2 linked regions of the Tardiphaga sp. vice304 genome follow. The protein of the gene in region 1 binds, or shares a complex with, the protein of each later gene. Links are inferred from orthologs where the notes say so. Each region holds a gene or a part of one and is shown on either strand. Other genes may lie near its edges. The genes, in order: accC and accD.

Region 1 (3,250 bases):
CGGCTTCGGCATCGAAGGCTATCGCCTCGCCATCAGCGGCCTGGCCGCGAAAATCGGCGCCACGGCGATTGCCTGACGCTCCTCTCACCTTCTTGAATTTGGATTGCACCCATGGCCCGCAAGCCTGACGAAACTTCCACTGCGACTTCGACCGCCAGCAATGACAGCGCGATGATCCGGGAACTGGCGCTGCTGCTCGACGAAACCAATTTGACCGAGATAGAGGTTGAACGCGCCGGCCTGCGCGTCCGCGTAGCCCGCAGTATCAGCGTCAACGCGGCGATGCCGGCGCAGTACCAGCCGGCGCCGCAATATGCCCCGGCTCCGGTGGCCGTCGCCGCCGCTCCGGTGGAAACCGCCAAACATCCCGGTGCGGTCCCCTCGCCAATGGTTGGTACGGTGTATTGGGCCTCGGAGCCCGGCGCCCGGCCGTTCATCGAGGTCGGTACCAAGGTCGCCGTCGGGCAGACCCTGGTCATCATCGAGGCCATGAAGACGATGAACCAGATCCCGGCGCCGCGCGCCGGCACGGTCACGCAGATCCTGGTCGAAGACGGCGCGCCCGTCGAATTCGGCGAGCCGCTGGTCATCATCGAGTAACAACGCAGCCGTCATCCTGAGGTGCTCGCCCAATTGAGCGAGCCTCGAAGGATGAGAGCCATGCGCATGCGGCCATCCTGCGAGGCGCGCAACAGCGCGCACCTCCAGCCGAAACAATCGCGTTTCGGCGGGGATGACGACGGAGCAAGACTGACATGTTCGAGAAAATCCTGATTGCCAACCGTGGCGAGATCGCGCTGCGCATCCTGCGGGCCTGCAAGGAACTCGGCATCGCCACCGTGGCGGTGCACTCCACGGCGGATGCCGACGCGATGCATGTGCGCCTGGCCGACGAGAGCGTCTGCATCGGCCCGCCGTCGTCCAAGGACAGCTATCTCAACATTCCTTCGCTGCTGGCGGCCTGCGAGATCACCGGTGCCGACGCCGTGCATCCCGGCTACGGATTCCTGTCGGAGAACGCGCGCTTTGCGGAAATTCTCAAAGACCATAATTTGCACTTCATCGGCCCGAAGTCCGAGCATATCCGGCTGATGGGCGACAAGATCGAAGCCAAGAAAACCGCGAAACGGCTCGGCATCCCCGTGGTGCCCGGCTCCGAGGGCGGCGTCGGCCCCGAAGACGACGCGATGGCGATCGCCCGCGAGATCGGCTTCCCGGTGCTGGTCAAGGCGGCCTCCGGCGGCGGCGGTCGCGGCATGAAGGTGGCGCAGACCGAAGCCGACCTGATGCTGGCGCTGTCGACCGCGGCGACGGAAGCCAAGGCGGCGTTTGGCGACGCCTCGGTCTATCTCGAAAAATATCTGCAGAAGCCGCGCCACATCGAGATCCAGGTGCTGGGCGACGGCCGCGGCGGCGCCATCCATCTCGGCGAACGCGACTGCTCGCTGCAGCGCCGCCACCAGAAGATCTGGGAAGAAGGACCGTCCCCGATCCTCACTGCCGCCGCGCGTGCCAAGATCGGCGAGACCTGCGCCAAGGCGATGCAGGAGATGCAGTATCTCGGCGTCGGCACCATCGAATTCCTCTACGAGGACGGCGAGTTCTACTTCATCGAGATGAACACCCGGATCCAGGTCGAGCATCCCGTCACCGAGATGATTACCGACATCGATCTGGTTCTGGAGCAGATCCGCATCGCCGCCGGCGGCGACCTGCCCTGCACCCAGGAAGAAGTCATCATCAACGGCCACTCGATCGAGTGCCGCATCAATGCCGAGAACCCGCAGACCTTCCGGCCCTCGCCCGGCAAGATCACGCAATATCACCCGCCCGGCGGCCTCGGCGTCCGCATCGATTCCGCCGTGTACCAGGGTTATGTGATCCCGCCTTATTACGACTCGCTGGTCGGCAAGCTGATCGTGCGCGGCAAGAACCGGCCGGAATGCCTGATGCGGCTGCGCCGCGCGCTCGACGAGATCGTGGTCGAGGGCATCGAAACCACACTGCCGCTGTTCCGCGCGCTGGCGCGCGAGACCGACATCATCGACGGCGACTATCACATTCACTGGCTCGAGCAGTATCTGGCGGGCAAGCCGCCTAGCTGATGCGTTCCGGACGCGGGGGTTGCCCCGCGTCCACTTCGTGGCGGTTCGTTTTACAGTTCGATTTCCATCAGATCGCGGCCGACCACGATCGGCCCTGAATAGTGCTTGCGTGCGCCTTCCGCCCACATTTCGTCGGTGATCGACGGATCGTCGCCCGGCACGAAGTGGGTCATCAGCAGCTTCTTGACGCCGGCCTCTTTGGCGATCCGACCGACATCTTCCGTCGTGGTGTGCGACGCCAGCAGATGCTCCTTCAGCGTCGCGGCATTCTTGACGCGGGCAACCATCGCATCGACGCCCGGCACGTAGAGCGCCTCGTGCACCAGCAGATCCGCACCCTCGGCGAACTTCGCCAGTCCCGGATTGTAAGCGGTGTCGCAGGCGTAGACGATCACGCCATCCGGCGTCTCGAAGCGATAGGCGAAGTTGTCGTTGATCGGCGGATGCGGCGTGCGGAAGGCGGTCACCTTGACCTTGTCGTTGCTCATGACCAGGCCGTTCTCGACGATGTCCTTGGCGACCAGCAGCTTGCGCGGATCCGGCTTGCTCTCGTCGATGATGCGGGTATCGACGTCGAACTTGATGCTTTCCCAATAGGCCTTGGTCAGCGCTTCCATGCCGGCCGGCGCGAACGCCTCGACCTTGTGATTGAGGCCGGCCGACCAGCCGCCATAGACCATGTTGCCGTATTCCAGCACATGGTCGGAATGCAGATGGGTCACGAACACGTAGCGCACGTCGGGCAGCGCCACCTTGGCTTCGACCAGACGCTTGCTGACGCCGGGACCGCAATCGACGACGTAAGGCACGTTATCGACGATCAGGACGTTGGCCGGATTGGACCGGCCGAGACCGACGCGCGGACCGCCCTTGGTGCCCAGGCAGATCCAGCGCGCGCGCTTCTTGGCGGCGGGGGCGACGACGGGCTGCGCCATCGCAGCAGGTATCGCGAGATTGCCGGCAACAGCTCCCAGCATGGAGAGTTTCAGGAGGGCACGGCGGTTGATCGTCATGGGTCGTTCCTCAGAAGATAGTGAGATCGGCGCTGGCGCACGCATGCGGACAGAGCCGTCGGGGGATCGTCACGCGCCACGCGATCCTGCGTGACGCGCCTTCGTGTCAGGCGGCGCGGACGCTGCTCAGAA
Region 2 (3,195 bases), 3.0 Mb from region 1 along the record:
TTCGATCTCCGCGGGCCTCGATTACCCCGGCATCGGGCCGGAGCATTCCTGGCTGCACGAGAGCGGTCGCGTCACCTATCTCTCGGCCACCGACGACGAGGCCTTGGCCGCGTTCCAGCTTTTGTCGAAGCTCGAGGGCATCATCCCGGCGCTGGAGCCGGCGCATGCCATCGCCAAGGTGATGGATCTCGCGCCGACGCTGCCGAAGGATCATCTGATGGTCGTCAACATGTCCGGCCGCGGCGACAAGGACATCCCGCAGGTCGCGGAAATTCTGCGCGGAGTGAAGCTATGACCACCCGCATCGATACCCGTTTTGTTGCGCTGAAGGCCGAGGGACGCGCCGCGTTCGTCACCTTCCTGATGGCCGGCGACCCCGATCTCGACACCTCGCTCAAGCTGATCAAGGCGCTGCCCGCGGCCGGCGCCGATATCATCGAGATAGGCATGCCGTTCACCGATCCGATGGCCGACGGCCCGGTGATCCAGGCCGCCGGCCTGCGTGCGCTGAAAGCCGGCACCACGCTGCGCAAGACGCTGGCGATGATCCGCGAATTCCGCAACGGCGACGACGTCACGCCGATCGTGCTGATGGGCTACTACAATCCGATCTACATCTATGGCGTCGACAAGTTCCTGGTCGATGCCAAGGTCGCCGGAGTCGATGGCCTGATCATCGTCGACCTGCCGCCGGAGGAAGATGCCGAACTCTGTCTGCCGGCGATGAAGGCCGGGCTGAATTTCATTCGCCTGGCCACGCCGACCACCGACGACAAGCGGCTGCCGGCGGTGCTCGCGAATACGTCGGGCTTCGTCTATTATGTCTCCGTCACCGGCATCACCGGCGCAGCGAGCGCGGATGCTTCGGTGGTTGGTGCCGCCGTCGCGCGAATCAAGCGCTACACGGATCTGCCGGTCTGCGTCGGCTTCGGCATCCGCACCCCGCAGGCGGCACACGACATCGCGCAGCACGCCAATGGCGCGGTGGTCGGCTCGGCGCTGGTCGATGTGTTGAACGACACGCTGGACGCCGAGGGTCGGGCCACCGCCACCACGGTCAGCGCGGTCACCGATCTCGTCGCCGCGCTCGCCGAGGGCGTCCACGGCGCCAGACAGGCCGCAGAATAAGCCCAATTCGGCGACATAGACCCGCACGGCGGTTGCCGGTCCCGGCCCGCGCCGCCATATCAAGACCCTAGCGACGCCCCCTGAGCGACGCGGAGAACAAGATGAACTGGCTTACCAACGTCGTCCGGCCGAAGATTCGCAGCATTTTGCGCCGCGAAACGCCGGAAAATTTGTGGATCAAGTGCCCCGACACCGGGCAATTGGTGTTCTACAAGGACGTCGAACAGAACCAGTTCGTGATTCCCGGCTCGAACTATCACATGCGGATGGGCGCCGTGGCGCGGCTGAAGTCGATATTCGACAACGAGACCTGGTTCGACATCGCGGTGCCCGAAGTGACCGCCGATCCGCTGAAATTCCGCGACGAGCGGAAATATGCCGATCGCATCAAGGATGCGCGCGCCAAGACCAGCATGAAGGATTCGGTGAAGGTCGGTTACGGCAAGATCGAGGGCGCCGGCGCCGTCGTCGCCGTGCAAGATTTCGACTTCATGGGCGGCTCGCTCGGCATGGCGGCTGGCGAAGCGCTGGTGCGGGCGTTCGAGCTCGCCGTCGAAAAGAAAGCGCCGTGCATCGTGTTTGCGGCCTCCGGCGGCGCGCGGATGCAGGAAGGCATCCTGTCGCTGATGCAATTGCCGCGCTCGACCGTCGGCGTGCAGATGCTGCGCGATGCCGGGCTGCCCTACATCGTGGTGCTGACCAACCCGACCACCGGCGGTGTCACCGCCTCTTACGCGATGCTGGGCGACGTGCAGATCGCCGAGCCCGGCGCGCTGATCGGCTTTGCCGGCGCCCGCGTGATCGAGCAGACCATCCGCGAAAAGCTGCCGGAGGGCTTCCAGCGTGCGGAGTATCTCAAGGAGCACGGCATGATCGACATGGTCGTGCACCGCCACGACCTGAAGCCGACGCTGGCCCGGCTGTGCCGCATCCTGACGAAGTCGCCAGCGATCGACCTCGTGCCGCGCGTCGCGCCGGTCGATGAGCCTGCCGAGATCGAAATCAGCGCGGAAACGCCGGCCGCTCACGCGTGACCATGAACGCCGCGTCGCCGTCGCCGCTCGGTGACATCCTGACGCGGCTGTCGGCGCTGCACCCCCGCGCCATCGACCTGTCGCTCGACCGCATGACGCGGCTGCTGGCGCAACTCGATTACCCCGAACGACATCTGCCGCCGGTCATCCATGTCGCCGGCACCAATGGCAAGGGCTCGACCATCGCGTATCTGCGCGCGATCGCCGAGGCCGCCGGTCTGCGCGTCCATGTCTACGCCTCGCCGCCTCTGGTCCGCCTCAACGAGATGATTCGCCTGGCCGGCACGCTGGTCGGCGACGACGAATTGCTGGCGACGCTGCAGCAGGTCGAGCGCATCAATGCCGGCGCGCCGATCACGTTGTTCGAAGTCGAAACCGCCGCGGCGTTCCTGCTGTTTGCGAAACATCCTGCCGACGTCGTGCTGCTGGAGACCGGTCTCGGCGGAAGGCTGGACGCGACCAACGTCATCGACAGGCCTGCCGCCTGCGTGTTGACGCCGATTGGCATCGACCACACCGATTTTCTCGGGGACACGCTCGTGAAGATAGCGGCCGAGAAGGCCGGCATCCTCAAGCGCCGGGTGCCGGTGATCTCCGCCGAGCAGTTACCGGAAGCCGCCGCCGTGATCGAGCAGACCGCGCGACAACTGCACGCGCCGACGCATTTTGCCGGGCAGGAGTGGCATGTCAGCATCGAGCGCGGGCGTCTCGTCTATCAGGACGATCGCGGGTTGATGGATCTCGCCGCGCCAAAACTGTTCGGCCGCCACCAGTTCGGCAATGCCGGGCTGGCGATCGCGACCTTGCGCGCGATCGATCTGTTCAGGATCGACCATGCCGCGTTCGAGGCGGGTGTGGCGCGCGCCGAATGGCCGGCGCGGATGCAGCGGCTGTCAATGGGCCGGCTGGTGGAGATGGCGCCGCCGGACTCCGAAATCTGGCTGGACGGCGGCCACAATGTCGATGGCGGCCGCGTCGTCGCAGCAGCGCTCGGCGATCTCGAAGAGCGGGTGCCGCGCCCGCTGGTGGTGAT

What was found.
Region 2: the proteins of accC (region 1) and accD are in contact, whole or in part, in a solved structure (PDB 8UXZ), measured with the Escherichia coli proteins. The link is inferred for Tardiphaga sp. vice304 from one-to-one orthologs.

Annotation. Positions count from the first base shown.
Region 1 is NZ_CP041402.1:3,211,754-3,215,003, reverse strand. What follows is about bases 1-2,930. They hold accC (acetyl-CoA carboxylase biotin carboxylase subunit), read left to right. Parts: upstream 1-755; coding sequence 756-2,105; downstream 2,106-2,930. Other genes in these bases: FNL56_RS15245 (MBL fold metallo-hydrolase), read right to left, coding at 2,156-2,930; accB (acetyl-CoA carboxylase biotin carboxyl carrier protein), read left to right, coding at 112-600; aroQ (type II 3-dehydroquinate dehydratase), read left to right, coding at 1-76. In the rest of the region: more of FNL56_RS15245, read right to left, coding at 2,931-3,118; FNL56_RS15240 (methyl-accepting chemotaxis protein), read right to left, coding at 3,225-3,250. UniProt on the Escherichia coli protein: This protein is a component of the acetyl coenzyme A carboxylase complex; first, biotin carboxylase catalyzes the carboxylation of the carrier protein and then the transcarboxylase transfers the carboxyl group to form malonyl-CoA.
Region 2 is NZ_CP041402.1:217,766-220,960, reverse strand. Bases 321-3,195 are described here. They hold accD (acetyl-CoA carboxylase, carboxyltransferase subunit beta), read left to right. Parts: upstream 321-1,229; coding sequence 1,230-2,162; downstream 2,163-3,195. Other genes in these bases: FNL56_RS00915 (bifunctional folylpolyglutamate synthase/dihydrofolate synthase), read left to right, coding at 2,165-3,195; trpA (tryptophan synthase subunit alpha), read left to right, coding at 321-1,128. Also shown: trpB (tryptophan synthase subunit beta), read left to right, coding at 1-295; more of trpA, read left to right, coding at 292-320.